Linked DNA regions of Heyndrickxia acidicola. The main gene of each other region encodes a partner of the protein of the gene in region 2 in a complex. Links are inferred from orthologs where the notes say so. Each region holds a gene or a part of one and is shown on either strand. Other genes may lie near its edges. The genes, in order: groL and metK.

Region 1 (8,312 bases), 1.7 Mb from region 2 along the record:
ATTTCTGAACTATAATTTTTCTAAAAACAACAATACGAAAATAGAATTGGCCTTCGATGTGGATCCTGATAAAATCGGCACCAATATTTGTGAAGTTCCTATTTTCCATATGAGTGAGCTTCAGGAACGTTTAAAGAAAGAAAAAATTTCGATTGTTATTATGACGGTACCAGCAGACTCTGCCCAAAAGGTAACGGATCAGTTAACTGAAACAGACATCAGAGGTATATTAAATTTTACTCCTGCAAGACTGAATGTACCGGGGAAGATAAGGGTCCATCATATTGACCTTTCAGTGGAACTGCAATCGTTTGTCTACTTCTTAAAGCATTATCCTAATGATTTTGAAGTAACACAGGAAAGTTGAAGATAAAATAGCCAAAATTCTCATAATTCGATATTATGGAGATGGGGGGTGGGGCAATGAGACCAGCAAATATGGTAGCATTGTATTCATTGTGATAATGCCTGTTTTTATTTATGGTGCAGGAAGGCTATTTAAGAAAGGGAGAGCTTTTGAAAAAGATTTAAGCGTATTCAAAAGTGAGCTAATGGAATCTTTAAAGGCATATCAAAAAGATCATTTCATTCAAGGCAATGTCAAGAAACGATAGGGTGAATCAGTTATGAACCAGAAAAACATGACATTCATTGAACATATGGAAGAGTTTCGTAAAAGGCTTTTCGTTATTGTTATTTTTTTCTTGATTGCTTTAGTAGGAAGCTTGTTTATCGCACAGCCTCTTATAAGAATCCTGCAGCATACCCAGGATGCAAGATCGCTTACCCTGAATGCCTTTCGGCTGACCGATCCATTTATGATATATATGGAAATGGCTTTTCTAGTCGCATTGATTATCATTATTCCCATTATTCTCTATCAGTTATGGGCGTTTGTCAGCCCTGGCCTCTTGGAAAAAGAACGAAAAGCAACGCTCGCCTATATTCCAGCTGCTATCTTTTTATTTTTAGCGGGACTGGCTTTTTCCTATTTTGTGCTGTTTCCACTTGTTTTGCGATTTATGTTGAAGCTGTCCCGCCAAATGGGCATTCATGCTGTCATTGGAATCAATGAATATTTCCAATTCCTATTCCATATTACACTGCCCTTCGGCTTTTTATTTCAAATGCCTGTGGTTATGCTGTTTTTGACAAGATTGGGAATTGTTACACCAATGCTGCTATCAAAGATTAGGAAGTATGCTTATTTTGCATTGATTGTCATTGCAGCTTTCATTACGCCGCCTGATCTATTGTCACACATGATGGTATCTGTACCATTGCTCCTCCTGTATGAACTGAGCTTATTTATTTCTAGAATTGGCTATAAAAAGGCGATGGCAGCAGAAGCAAGGTACACTTTGGAGCAAACTGAAATATAAATGATCAGGCCTGCAGAAGAAGCTCCTGCCTGTGCTTCCAGCTAAAGAAACTGCCAGAACACATATCTTATTGATAGCTTGGTGTTCTGGCAGTTTTCGTTGTTTAAATAGGATGAAAATATAAAAGTACTGAAACATTTTCTTTTTCAGCATCAGGTCGTTATTTTCGTTGATTTCTTATTAAAATATAATAAGCAATGATTTTAATACCGGCACCCAAATCCAGAGTGGCAAGAAAAATAATTAAAAAGGGAAATAGACCCCAGCCGCTTGACTGAACCTGCTGGGTGGCAAAATAGGTAAACAGTATGCCAAGCAGGCAATAAAAAACACCTGAGAATAAAGGCCTCATGAGAAAAATCCTCCAATAATACCTTGAACACTTTTAATTTGGTCATGCATCTGCCCTGTTAGAGACAACTGAATCAGGACAACAACTGTATTCATCACTACATGGGCTATGGTGGATACAATAATTCGTCCTGTCTTTCTATATAGGTAGGCAAAGGTAAAGCCCATTAATGTATAAACAATCAGATGGGTAATGTCCTGGTGAGCCAATGCAAAAAGCAATGAACTGATCGTAGCGGATATATTAAAAGAGAATTTCTTATAAAGGGATCCAAAAATGATTTTCCTAAACACAATTTCCTCTAATATAGGACCAACAATGGAACTGACAATAACGACTAATGGCAGGCTTTCAATTAATGCCAGGATCCTATCTGTATTTTCAGAAGCTGCATTTACACCAATTAAATGCTCAATAATGGCTCCTGCATATTGGGCGGCAAATGCCATGAATATCCCGCCAACCGCCCATAATAATGACTGGCCAATGGGCATAGGGCTGATTCTCTCCTCCTGATTGCGTATCGACTTTTTGTAAAGAGGAAGAATAATAATCAATGCGGCAATAAAACTAATGACAATCCAGCTGGGAAGGGCGATATGTGCCATTTGTGCTTTTGATTCATGAAAAACATAGATTCCTAAAGCGGCAACAACCGGTATTCCGATAATGCCTGAAAGCTGCATAACAATATATGTGATTAAAATATAAATGTACTCTTTTTTCACGTCATGTATCCTTTCCTGTAGCTTGTAATGTATATGGAAAAGAGTTCATTCGGATCTCATGTAAAAACCAGAACACTGTCCATTCTACTATTGTACAGCAATCTATTCAAATGAGAAGGCTGGCGCAAAACTCCGTTATATTTTATGAGAAATGTATTGCTGATATGTATAAGGATAAAAAGGATACATAAACTTTGATGGTGCCTGTGTTTTCGTAAGGTTCTTTTCGTAAACTATGTTACTATTTGACACAAAAATGATTGAAAATCCAAATTCAGTATTAATGCTTTTGAATAACCTTCGAAAAGATGCCGCGAAGATAGTCCGCATACGGAAAGTTTCTTTGTACATAAAGCACCAATCTATGCGAAAACAGTCTTTTGTAAAATTATTAAAAAATTTAGGTTTACAGACTTGCAAAATGTGAGTGAATTAATTATTATAATAATTGTGTTAGCACTCAGAGATGTCGAGTGCTAATAAAGAAAATTTACATACTATTTTTGAGGAGGTTGTTTCACTTGTTAAAACCACTAGGTGATCGCGTCGTAATTGAATTAGTAGAATCAGAAGAAAAAACTGCTAGCGGTATTGTTCTGCCTGACTCTGCAAAAGAAAAACCACAAGAAGGCAAAGTAGTGGCTGTAGGTACTGGACGTGTTTTAGATAGCGGTGAGCGTGTTGCGCTGGAGGTATCTGAAGGCGATCGAATCATCTTCTCTAAATATGCTGGTACAGAAGTGAAATACCAAGGCACAGAATACTTAATCCTTCGTGAAAGTGACATTTTAGCTGTACTAGGCTAATCTGGTTTGTTTATAAAGCATAACTAAATCATTAGAATTACGAGGAGGTAAAGTTAAAATGGCAAAAGAAATTAAATTCAGCGAAGAAGCTCGTCGTGCGATGCTTCGCGGTGTAGATAAATTGGCAGATGCAGTAAAAGTAACATTAGGACCTAAAGGACGTAACGTCGTTCTTGAGAAAAAATTCGGTTCTCCGCTTATCACAAATGATGGTGTAACGATTGCTAAAGAAATCGAATTAGAAGATGCATTTGAAAACATGGGTGCTAAATTAGTATCTGAAGTAGCAAGCAAAACAAATGATGTTGCCGGTGACGGAACAACAACTGCAACTGTTCTTGCCCAAGCAATGATTCGTGAAGGCTTGAAAAACGTAACAGCTGGCGCAAACCCTGTCGGCATCCGTAAAGGGATTGAAAAAGCTGTAACAACTGCTGTTGAAGAGCTTAAAGCAATCTCTAAGCCAATCGAAAACAAAGAATCAATTGCACAGGTTGCTGCAATCTCAGCTGCTGATGAAGAAGTTGGCCAACTGATTGCAGAAGCGATGGAACGTGTTGGCAACGACGGCGTTATTACAATTGAAGAATCAAAAGGCTTCTCTACAGAACTTGATGTAGTAGAAGGTATGCAATTTGACCGCGGCTATGCTTCTCCATACATGGTGACAGATTCTGATAAGATGGAAGCGGTTCTTGATAACCCTTATATCTTAATTACAGACAAAAAGATCTCAAGCATTCAAGAAATCCTGCCTGTACTTGAGCAAGTCGTTCAACAAGGCAAGCCATTGCTTTTGATTGCAGAAGATGTTGAAGGTGAAGCACTTGCAACTCTAGTTGTGAACAAGCTTCGCGGAACATTCAATGCTGTAGCAGTTAAAGCTCCTGGATTCGGTGACCGCCGTAAAGCTATGCTTGAAGACATCGCTGTTCTAACTGGCGGTGAAGTAATTACTGAAGAATTAGGACTTGATCTTAAATCCGCTACAATCGATTCTTTAGGCCGTGCAGCTAAAGTAGTTGTTACGAAAGAAAACACAACGATTGTTGAAGGTGCTGGAGATTCTGCAAACATTTCAGCCCGCGTAAACCAAATCCGTGTTCAATTAGAAGAAACTACTTCTGAATTTGACCGTGAAAAATTACAAGAGCGTCTTGCTAAGCTTGCAGGCGGCGTTGCAGTGATAAAAGTAGGTGCTGCAACTGAAACAGAATTAAAAGAGCGCAAGCTTCGCATTGAAGATGCTTTAAACTCAACACGTGCAGCTGTTGAAGAAGGTATCGTTTCCGGCGGAGGAACTGCTTTTGTTAACGTTTATAACAAAGTTGCTTCCATTGCTGCAGAGGGCGATGTGCAAACTGGTATTAACATCGTACTTCGTTCATTAGAAGAGCCTGTGCGCCAAATTGCACACAACGCTGGTCTTGAAGGATCTGTTATCGTAGATCGTCTTAAGAAAGAAGAAGCAGGCGTTGGTTTCAATGCAGCTAACGGCGAGTGGGTAAACATGATCGAAGCTGGTATCGTGGATCCTACTAAGGTTTCTCGTTCTGCACTTCAAAATGCAGCCTCAGTAGCAGCGATGCTATTAACAACTGAAGCAGTTGTAGCTGACAAACCTGAAGAAAACGGCGGCATGCCTGATATGAGCGGCATGGGCGGAATGGGCGGCATGGGTGGAATGATGTAATTCTTCCCTGAGGCCTACAGGTTTTAGGTGAAAATAAAAGCAGGTATGTTCGTAGAGGCCTATCATTTTTATGAATGATAGGCCTCTTTTTTGATGATAAAAGAAGAATGTATATTAGAGCTTCGTTAAAGGACGCTGTTGTTCTTTACTGTAAAATGAGATGGAAAACGAGCAGTTATCAACATAAGAAGCTTTAAAAACCATATGAAAAATCCACGGTCTTATTCGTGCTATCAGGCGGCTTCCGTATAATAAAAAAGAACATCCAGTGCTCCCCGGAGAATATGGGAACGCTGGATGTTCTTTAGGTTCTCTATTTAGTTGACAAAAACCTTCAAATGGCTTTCTTCAAATATTTACCAGAACCATTCAATTGATTCTGTATCTTAAATCGTATAATTGATTTTTTATCGGTATAACTTCTCCAGAATGAAAACAGGAAAATCGATATTAGAGCAATTTGAGGAGAAAATAAAGGTTCATCAAAAATGCCAGTTAAAATACATACCGGTAATGCAAACATAAAATACTCATCTAATGGTTTTATTTTACGGATAAATAATAATAGGTATTTGTAAAAGTTTACGATTAAAAGAAGGAAAAATGGTACACCGCCTACAATTCCATATTCCGTTATAGCCCCCAAATACATATCGTGCGAATGCGGAATATCTGAGAGTGAGTGCGGAATCTTTTTATACGTAAGCTGCAATAGCTTCGTAAATTCTTGCTGGAATCCCAGTGGAGTCGTTCCGAAAACCGGGTGAAGCTTCCATAATTTAAAGCTGAATTCCCATATTTGTTTTCTGTTATTCATTGAGTGATCCACTAATGCACTTCTCGGCATCAAGTTAAACAGCCGCTTAAATTGGAGCAGTGATACAATCGCAATCATCATAAAAGCAGTTTTATTCAGCCTTATTAAAAAGAGCATATATAGAAGGCACATGACTGCAAATCCGGAACGTGATCCTGTATCGAAAATCCCGAAAGAAAGAATAAATAAAATGGGAAGATGCCAAATAATCGATAATGATTGTTTTTTTCGTATAGCAATCAACGTTTCCGCAAGTAAAAAAGCTAAAGAAAGTAACAGCAGATACATATTGAAATTCGGATTATAAAAACAACCGGTAAGTCGTGTATTGTCTTGTGTAGCTGTATCACCAAATAAAACAGTACCAGTCAGCATCCCTGCAAAATTAGAAAAATGTATCCATTTTGTAGCCCATCCAATAAAACAGCTGTACAGCCCGCCAAAGATGATTAGCCAGCGATATTGTTTGAAAGAAACCTTAGATTCTTTTGAAAGAGTTTTTACATAGAGGCCCCAATATCCGATAATCATGATACTTACGAGTATATATGATATATTCTTCAGCACAATCGAAGCACCGATAGAAGCAATAAACATACAAAGAAAAAAGAAAAAATCAATAGTAAAAAGCTTGTACGTCTTTTCCCTGGAATTTTTATAAAAAGATTTGATCCCTATCATAAATAATAGGAAAAGCCCTACAGGAGGTAATATAAAGCACAGAACCAAACTGCTTAGCAGCAATTCTCTTTTGAAAAAATGTATAATATATTTCATTTAGATAACCCTATACTAAATCGCGTTATAGTTTTGATTGATATTATAATGCTCATTGTTCTAACTCCTTTGTTTTACTGTGATAAAATCGTATCTTAAAAAAATTAGATTTAGATAAGAATGATTAAAAACAGATTAAAAAGAATAGGAATGGTATTCATAAAACATCCATTTTGTCTCTTTCGTTTATACCCGTTTGCTTCCTTGCAGTAACCCTCTTGCTAACAAGAACCTCATTTTATTTTTTGAATTCATTGAATGTATTCCTTCTTTTTTTTCAACAAAGCCATCATTTCATTTTGCCAACTTTTTGACGTAAAGTAAATGATAAAGAACATGAAAAACCCTAAATGGGGTGTCAACCATTGAGGGTTGTGAAATTTGAGCATCTTGCAGTAACCACACATCTATTAGTTTAACAGAAAAAATTAACTTTTACTTAAAATTATACAAATACAAGAGATTACCAAATACTTTCCTTCGATCATTTCTGCCGTTTTTCAATATAGAATGTTATCTGAAAAGCCCCTTGAATAGGGATGATTTTATATAAATCGTTGATGTTCGTCATGGAACTGTAAGGTAAAATCGCTAATTTTCGAGCCTTTTTTTCACAAAAATTTTTTCAAAAAAGATATAGTGCTATAGTCTGAAAAAATGAGTAATTTTGCAAGCTTTTGAATGGTTTCTATCGAAGGCTGTCAAAATGAGAATTAATTCAATGCAAGAAAACTTGAAGTTTCACGAACAAACTTTTATTTTTATTCCATATGTAATAATTTAATTTATAGTAACCCAAATAATCAAATTTAGGAATAAATTTAATACAGGGAATAGCTTAATTCAAAGGGGACTAGGCTATTTTATTTTTTAGCTCATTCGTGTGAAAGGGCTGTTTCACACGAATGAGCTAAAAAACGAGCAGCTATCAACATTGAAATTTAACACAGCTATTTTCAAAAACAAAAAGCACCGCAAATACGGTGAGAATCAATATACATTTACTTTGCATTTTTAGTTGTAAATTCACGTTTTATAATAGGAAACCAGTTAATCACATCCGATCCTATTTTGTTCAATTTAATGATATTTGTTTAAAAAACCAATGACCGTTTGAATGACTGTTTGAACTTCACAATCCTGGCAAATGTGGTGCTTTGAAAGAGGAAGATAATGTATCTCTTTTTCCGTTGATGACGCAACAGAATAAATCAATTCAGAACTTCTGGGATCGACAGTTTCATCCTTTTCACCATGAATGATACAAATCGGAATGGAAATATGATGAAATATCCTTTTTGCTTGACGAACGATTTTGTTGAATTGGAAAACATTGTAGATAGGAGTAGAACGAATGAAGGATTGATTATTGAGAGGCGACTGTTCAGACAACGAAAATGTCTTTCTGTTTTGTTGAAAAAATCTCTCTGCCTTCAGCTTTAATAATTTTGGAGTAAGTATGTATACCGCCGGCGAAAGCAATACCAGGGTGGATACTTGTTGCCGGTTTGCAATAATAGAAGCAATCATGGCCCCCATAGAAAACCCCATCAAATGAATCTTCTTATTTTCTGCCATTGCTTTTTTGACCACAATTTCAATCATTTGTATCCATTCTAAAGCAGTGACTTTCGACATCTTTTCTTTGTTCATACTGTGTCCTGGTAACAATGGGGTAATTACTTGGTAGCCCATTTGTTCTAAAGCGTTTGCTAATGGCTTTATCTCCCATGGGTTTCCTGAGAATCCATGAATAA
Region 2 (8,360 bases):
ATTGAAGACAATCCAGTAACGTTCATTTTCATAAGTCAACGGCTGATGGCCCGCTTCCAGGTCAATAAAGCTCAGTCTGCGAAAACCGAACTGGATATGTTCATCCTCATAGAACCCTTCATCATCAGGTCCGCGGTGCGTAATAATATTATTCATATTTTTAAACAACTGCTGATCGTTGTTTGTCCGTTCAAATGCTTTGTCATGTATGCATCCAATAAATCCACACATATGTAGGTCACCTGCTTTAATTAAGGATAGTTTAATGGTACGGCCTTTCAATACTCTCATTATAAGTATTTTAAACGCCGTTTATAAATTTTGTGAAATTCAGAACGATGTCCGCTCCCTAAGTAAACATTTCGAAAAGAAAATAAGATACCTGGGGGTCTTAAAAAGGATTGTGACAAAAAACACAAACCATGTAAAGAGATTTTTTTATAAAAGTTGTCATAAAAAAATGCACTTTATAATACTACCACTTTTCATCCAGATTTGCAGTAGACATTTACCCGTATTTCCTTCTTGTTTAGAAAACAGTCGCTTGTTTTGAGCGAAAAGATTAAACGGGGCGTATGGGACATAGGAAGTTTGATTTGGCTGCCATGGTGCGATAGGTCTAATAACCATGGCTTGGCACAGAGACGGCTTCATGCTGGAGGTGAAGGAAAATTCACTTCGTAAATCGCTCAAATTGGTCTTCATGTTGGCAATGAAGGACCAAACCACTTGGTCCAAAGCCTATTTTGGCCTTCATGACGGCGATGAAGGACTTTTCCTCTTCACCAATCCACTCTAACGTCCTTCATCCAGATCAGAAGTACTTTTTCTCTAGTTCGATCCCCCATTCCAGCCATAGAAAAAAGGAGTTACAATTTGACTTGTAACTCCTTTACCTTTATTACTTAGTTAATTCACGAAGTGCATCTACTTTATCTGTACGTTCCCAAGGAAGGTCTACGTCTGTGCGTCCAAAGTGTCCGTAAGCAGCTGTTTGCTTATAGATAGGACGGCGAAGATCAAGCATTTTAATGATGCCTGCGGGGCGAAGGTCGAAGCTTGAACGAACTGCATCAATTAATGCATCCTCTGACACAGTACCTGTTCCAAATGTATCAACTGCAATGGATACCGGCTGCGCCACACCAATTGCATACGCAAGCTGAACCTCACATTTTTCAGCCAATCCGGCAGCAACGATATTTTTCGCTACGTATCTTGCAGCGTATGCAGCTGAACGGTCAACCTTTGTAGGATCTTTACCGGAGAATGCACCGCCTCCGTGGCGAGCGTATCCGCCGTAAGTGTCAACAATGATCTTACGTCCTGTTAAACCAGCATCTCCTTGTGGTCCGCCAATAACAAAACGGCCGGTTGGATTAATGAAATACTTTGTATTTTCATCGATTAGCTCACTAGGCACAACTGGATTGATAACAAATTCTTTAACATCCTTTTGAATTTGTTCAAGAGTAGTTTCAGGGTTATGCTGTGTAGAAATGACAATGGTATCAATACGAACAGGCTTATCGTTTTCATCATACTCTACTGTAACCTGTGTTTTTGCATCTGGACGAAGGTAAGTTAAAATTTCTTCTTTACGAACCTCAGCGATACGGCGTGCAAGCTTATGAGAAAGAGAAATTGGAAGAGGCATTAGTTCCTCTGTCTCGTTGCAGGCAAAACCAAACATTAGACCTTGGTCACCCGCACCAATCGCTTCGATTTGCTCTTCAGTCATTTGTCCTTCACGTGCTTCAAGTGCCTGGTCGACACCCATCGCAATATCCGGAGACTGTTCATCAATAGAGGTTAATACTGCGCATGTTTCAGCATCAAAGCCGTATTTTGCACGAGTATAGCCAATTCCTTTAATTGTTTCACGTACAATTTTTGGAATATCCACATAAGTACTTGTTGTAATTTCACCGGCAACAAGAACAAGGCCTGTTGTAACAGAAGTTTCACATGCTACACGAGCATTCGCATCCTTTTCAAGAATCGCATCTAAAATTGAATCGGAAATCTGGTCACAAATTTTATCAGGATGCCCTTCGGTAACTGATTCAGATGTAAATAAGCGACGTTTGTTTGACATCTTTCTTCCTCCCTTGAATGGAATTCACAGGCTAATACCTCCTGTGGATCAGTTCTATATTTAGTTCACGGTACTCATTTCCCTAATAGTATGAAATAAACATCGGATTTTTATCATGCTGGTTTTCGCATAGATTGTTGCTTTTTGTACAATGACTAAGTTGCTCTTAAAAAAGGTTTGCAAACCCAGCCTTGTGTTTTAAATGTAACAACAACGCTTATTACGAAAGCCCTTTAAAAAAATCCAGCCCAATAGAGGTTATGCGCTTTTTTCCATAAATAAAAACCTTTCCCTGTGCTTAGCTAATGAGGAAAGGTTTAGATCAAAAATCGCGCCTTTCACTCTTATCGTTCAAGGATTGAACCTTGCAACAGTTAGCACCTTTGCCTAGATAAGCTTTGGCATCCTTTAGAAAAGAATGTATTGGCTGTACCTAGAGGCAGGTTGCTGGGTTTCATCGGGTCAGTCCCTCCACCAGCTCGGGATAAGAGTATCCGTACAAGGTAAAATCATACTCAATTTGACATGGAGTGTCAATAAATAAATGAGAGAAGATAAAAACAATTTTATTTGGAACCTTCTTATTACCTTGTCCCTTATGAAAAGAAATATATTCATAATATGTCCCAAGTTCTTTATAATAGGTTCTATTAAAATTTCTAAATTGAAAACTGCTCGTTTTTTAGCTCATTTTACAGCAGAGCTGAAAGGCGTGTGAAACCAACGTTTCACACGAATGAGCTAAAAAACAACAAAGTCCCATATTAAAATAGAACAAATCCTACCATAAGCGTTCATTGCTTTCATTTCAATAGCCACCCTGAAAATGTTTTCCAATTATATAAGTCAAAATACCTTTTTGCGATAGCACAAATAAAAAAACAAATAAATAGTATAGATTATTATTTCAAATGTGTTATACTAATTACATGCAGAGCAATCATTAAACAAATATCTAGAAAAAGGAAGGTTAATATCGATGAATTCATTGGATATCTCAAATGAAATATCTGAATTATTAAATGGCCCTAATGTATATACGCAGCTATCTGTACCTCAATTAGTTGAAAGGGTCCTGTCAAGAAAAGAAGCAATATTAACCTCAACCGGTGCGGTTTGTGCAGAAACAGGCAAATACACCGGCCGGTCACCCAAAGATAAATATATTGTAGAGGAAGACGCTACAAAGGATAAAATAGATTGGGGAACGGTTAATCAGCCTATTTCCTCAGAAGTATTTGATCGTCTCTATCATAAAATGGTCAGCTTTCTTCAAAATAAGGAAGAAGTGTTTGTTTTTAAAGGCTTTGCCGGTGCAGACAGGAGCTACAGACTGCCTATTCAGGTCATTAATGAGTATGCATGGCATAACCTTTTTGCCCATCAGTTATTTATTCGCCCTACGGAAGAAGAGCTTCCTTTCCATCAGGCGGAATTTACTATCCTATCCGCCCCTACCTTTAAAGCGGTTCCAGAAGTGGATGGTACAAAATCTGAAACCTTTATCATTATCTCCTTTGAGCGCCGCATCATCCTGATTGGCGGGACAGAGTATGCTGGAGAAATGAAAAAGGGGATCTTCTCCATCATGAATTATCTTCTTCCGGAAAAAGGATCCTTGCCAATGCACTGCTCAGCAAACGTGGGGCCGGAAGGAGATGTAGCTCTTTTCTTCGGATTATCCGGTACAGGAAAGACCACATTATCTGCGGATCCAAACCGGAAACTGATTGGCGATGATGAGCATGGATGGTCTCCAAATGGCGTCTTTAATATAGAAGGCGGATGCTACGCAAAATGCATTGACTTATCCAGAGAAAAGGAACCTCAAATCTATGATGCCATTCGCTTTGGCTCCGTTCTCGAGAATGTAGTGGTTCATCAGGATACTCGTGTTCCAGACTATTCAGACCAATCCTTAACGGAAAATACGAGGGCTGCTTATCCACTTCAAGCGATTGATAACATTATTGATCCAAGTGTGGCCGGCCACCCGAACACCATCATTTTTCTAACTGCTGATGCATCCGGCGTACTGCCTCCTATCAGCAAGCTTACAAAAGAGCAGGCAATGTATCATTTTCTAAGCGGCTATACATCCAAGCTTGCAGGGACAGAACGCGGAATCACATCGCCTCAGGCAACTTTTTCCGCATGCTTTGGCTCACCGTTCCTTCCTCTTGAGCCAACTGTCTATGCTGAATTGCTAGGGAAGAAAATTGAAGAGCATGGAGTACAGGTGTTCCTTGTCAATACAGGCTGGACTGGCGGAGAGTATGGTGTTGGAAGCAGAATGAAGCTGAGCTATACTCGTGCTATGGTGCATGCTGCTTTAGAGGGCGAGCTAAATCATGTGGAAACTGTAAAGGATGAGATATTTGGCTTGCACATTCCTGTTCAGGTGCCGGGTGTGCCTGATGATGTTTTAATGCCGAATAAAACATGGGAAAGCCAGGAAGACTATCAAGCCAAAGCAAGAGAGCTTGTTCAGAAATTCAATGATAACTTCCGGAAATTCGATCACGTTTCAAAAGATATTATTGAATTAGGTGCTCCTTTAGGATGATTTTATAAGAAAAGCAAAAGCACCTTCCTTACCGGCGTACGATATCATAGTCTTCGACTGAGATAAAAGAAATGCAGCGAGGCCGTTCTCGAGCAGATGTTGACTTATCGCAGTGAGGAGACGCAGAAATACGCCAGCAGATAGGCGTTGAAGCTAGACAGCAACTACATTGGTTTAAAACCCTATTGAATAAAAAATTTATACTTATTCGATCAAAAAACCCGCCCATCGGCGGGTTTTTTTTCGTTATCATACCTTCACTGCAAGGTCAATTCGTTGAATTAAGGGAAATTAACTCATATGTAATACTGGTTTTGGTTTCTTCCCATTCCACTTTTTTTATGATGGCAGTACCGCTTGATTCGTTTTCAATATTTCTGCGCACCTCAGTAGGAATATTTATAGGATAGAGCCTGTAGCCTTTCTTTACTAATACAAACGTATTATCATTTATTCTTTGTTCTTTTCCTTTTGTAATAATCATTGTATTTAATTCAAATGGCATACCCATCTGTATGTACCTCCAAGTAAGGATTGATAATCCTATTTTACCATGGATTGGCCTGGCTTTTCATCCATAAACACAAATCTCTCACTACTTGGCGGTTAATATGGGGCGGGAAGTAATGTGTGTATTGGGGAAAGCTCCAGGTTTCCACTGGCTTATCAAGAGCCGATAAACGTTCTTCCAGCCTGCGGGCATGTTCATAGGAAACATTTTGATCTTGTAACCCATGAATGATTAATACCGGTGCTGTTAAACGGTCTATTTGATAAAGAGGTGTACGGTCTTCAAAGCGTTCCGGATATTTAGCAGGTGTTCCGCCGATAACCCTTTTCATCATGCGGCGAAGATCCTTTCTTTCAAGATAGGTTAATGCGATATCCGAAACACCTCCCCATGTCACCACGGATGCAGCCCTCCGTTCTATTGCCGTATGGAGGGCCATTGCGCCTCCCCTTGAAAATCCAAATATATGTATCCGGTTGGAAATCACTCGAGAATATTCCCTTAAGAGATCAAATGCCGCATAAGCATCTTGGCGGTCCTCTCCCACGAAATCCTCATTCCCCTCTCCTCCCCTGTTCCCTCTGTAAAAAGGAGCAAATACAATAAAACCCTCTGCGGCAAATTGGCCAATTCTCGCAGGCCTTACCATTCCTACATTTTTAATGCCGCCGCGTAAATATAAAAAGCCATCATACTCAGAGCCGTCATCCGGTTCTGCCAGCAGCCCCTTCACCCTTAACCCATCGGATATATATGTTACCAAAAACATTCTAACGTGTGGATTTGGTGATGGAAAACGCCTTTTTTCAAGCATTGCGCTCGAGCCTTGCATAAAAATCCCCTTTCATCTGCTTATTTATGGAAGAAATCATCATTCAATTGTTTAGGCTCTTCTTTTGTGCTCAAAGTATAGATAAAAAAAGTGTGCACACTTTTTTTGAAAACTGACAGTAAGTATCCATATACCAACACTAGTTCAAAACAGCCTTCAATTATTAATACCGCTATTTCTTCATCAAAACCATTCTTTGTATCCAAACTCCATTTATAGGCATTCACACAATCCCAGGACTTTCATACGATATGAAAAAGATAGGCGAATCCCCAATGGCTCGCAAAGTTTGTTTTTACACAAGGGGATGCCCGAACATTTTCCTCACCCCGCCCTCAAAAACTCAGTTAACGAAGGAGGATCTCATATGAAAAAATTGTTTAGAATTAGTTTTGCACTTTTGACATCCGCCATTCTCATTTTTGCCTTATCAGCATGTTCTGCCAATGACGCTGCTACAAAGGTAAGAGTAGCGGAGGTTACCCGCTCCATTTTTTATACTCCGCAATATGTAGCGCTCGCAAAAGGTTTTTTCAAAAAAGAAGGCTTGGATGTGGATTTAAAAACCACCCAGGGCGGAGACAAAACGATGACCACCCTTTTATCAAATGGAGCAGATATTGCTTTAGTTGGATCTGAAACCTCCATCTATGTATATAAACAAGGAACAAAGGATCCGGTTATCAATTTTGCTCAGTTAACCAAAACTGACGGCACCTTTTTAGTATCCAGAAAAAAAATAAACAATTTCTCCTGGGACCAATTAAAAGGCACTACCTTCCTCGGCCAGCGTAAAGGGGGCATGCCTCAAATGGTCGGAGAATATGTGCTGAAGAAGCATGGCATTGACCCACATAAAGATCTGAAGCTCATTCAAAATATAGATTTTGCCAATATAGCGAATGCTTTAGCGTTCTGGTACCAAATGCACTCTCAAAGAAATTAACAAGCAAGATTAACAGAGCCTATTTAGTAATAATTTTAACTTTATTATCCTTCAATAAAAGCTTCCAGCATACATTTGAATTCAATAGAAATTTCATCCTTGCCAAGATATACCCTCTCGATAATTTGGGATAACAAGGCCTTTTTTAATTCATCATCTGCATAATCAAATTTTTCTTCCCATTTATCTATTTCATTCACTAGATTATGAGTAGCAGATTCATACACTGTTTCTGTTTCCATTTCTCTTTTCAAGCTTTGTGTGTTTGTGTTGTTTTCTGTAATCTTCCTATTCACTTCCTCGATCGCCAGTGAAAGCTGATCCGGTGCAAAAGGACTTTCCCCTCTTAATGAATTGGCTATTTCAGCATAAAGCCGGTTTAGTTGTTTACTTAGATGTCCATATTCCCGCTCTAAATTCATTATATTTCGCTCAATACGTTTTTGTTTTGTCTTCTTTTGGCTAAGAGCATGCACAATAAAAGGGGATAAATCTGAGGTTCTTATAACGGCTTTAATTTGGTCTATTATCAGTGTATCATATTTTTTTGCCCCCCATATGCTTCGTTCATGATTACCGTTATTGCCACCTTTATTTAAAGGACATCTATATCGATAAATAACATTTGTGTCATACTGTCCTTGATCCTTTGCCCTGTGCTTCCTATAAAGGTAATTACCGCTTAACTTGGAACCGCAAAATTTGCAGTAGGCGAGGCCTGAAAACAATAATTTTCCTGCCAACGGAATCCCTTCCTTGTTTTGATCCTTTATTTTTTCACGTCTCTTATTTTTAAGATCCGCTGCTTTTTTAAATCTTTCATCTGAAAGCATTCTGAGTTTATCATTATAAGGCTGTTCCAAAAATTCATGATCAAAGCTTTTATATCTTTTTCTTCCTATATATACAGGATTATCCATAATACCCTGTATCGTACTTACGCCAAAGAGCCTGGCGCTTCTTGTTCTATATCCTTTAGCGTTCAGGAAATCCACAATTTTACGATACCCCATATGCCTATCAATATATAAACTGAAAATTAATTTTACCACTTCTGCTTCGGCTTCATTGATTGCTAATTCTTTCATACATTTATCCCTGTTTTTCCAGTGTGATTTCTCGGTATCAATCAGTTTGTAGCCATAAGGGACTGCACCTCCCTGGAAATATCCCCTCTCACTAAGCTGTTTTTTAGATTCCCTCACACGAATGGAGGTTTTATGGCTCTCATTATCAGAAAGCCAAAAGCTAAGATAATTCAAAAGTTTATCGCTGTGGGTGTCTATCTTTCGCTTTCCTTCCTGCACAGACCACACTTCCACGTTATTTTCATTTAAAAAGCTTACAACTAATGGCGTTTCATCCTCTCGCCTTCCCAAGCGGTCAAACATAAAAACTAACAGAATG

What was found.
Region 1: the proteins of metK (region 2) and groL are in contact, whole or in part, in a cryo-EM structure (PDB 8P4O), measured with the Escherichia coli proteins. The link is inferred for Heyndrickxia acidicola from one-to-one orthologs.

What each region holds. Positions count from the first base shown.
Region 1 is NZ_KV440953.1:3,044,440-3,052,751, reverse strand. What follows is about bases 2,743-5,643. They hold groL (chaperonin GroEL), read left to right. Parts: upstream 2,743-3,326; coding sequence 3,327-4,961; downstream 4,962-5,643. Other genes in these bases: A5N88_RS14190 (O-antigen ligase family protein), read right to left, coding at 5,296-5,643; groES (co-chaperone GroES), read left to right, coding at 2,984-3,268. In the rest of the region: A5N88_RS14220 (redox-sensing transcriptional repressor Rex), read left to right, coding at 1-367; twin-arginine translocase subunit TatC, read left to right, coding at 627-1,382; A5N88_RS14210 (YdiK family protein), read right to left, coding at 1,543-1,734; A5N88_RS14205 (CPBP family intramembrane glutamic endopeptidase), read right to left, coding at 1,731-2,462; more of A5N88_RS14190, read right to left, coding at 5,644-6,345; A5N88_RS14185 (alpha/beta hydrolase), read right to left, coding at 7,636-8,312.
Region 2 is NZ_KV440953.1:4,710,030-4,718,389, reverse strand. The notes cover bases 1-2,949. They hold metK (methionine adenosyltransferase), read right to left. Parts: upstream 2,099-2,949; coding sequence 902-2,098; downstream 1-901. Other genes in these bases: A5N88_RS25250 (hypothetical protein), read left to right, coding at 629-799; asnB (asparagine synthase (glutamine-hydrolyzing)), read right to left, coding at 1-231. Outside these bases: pckA (phosphoenolpyruvate carboxykinase (ATP)), read left to right, coding at 3,078-4,664; A5N88_RS21975 (DUF2584 domain-containing protein), read right to left, coding at 4,933-5,175; A5N88_RS21970 (alpha/beta hydrolase family protein), read right to left, coding at 5,213-6,007; A5N88_RS21960 (recombinase family protein), read right to left, coding at 6,998-8,360. UniProt on the Escherichia coli protein: Catalyzes the formation of S-adenosylmethionine (AdoMet) from methionine and ATP.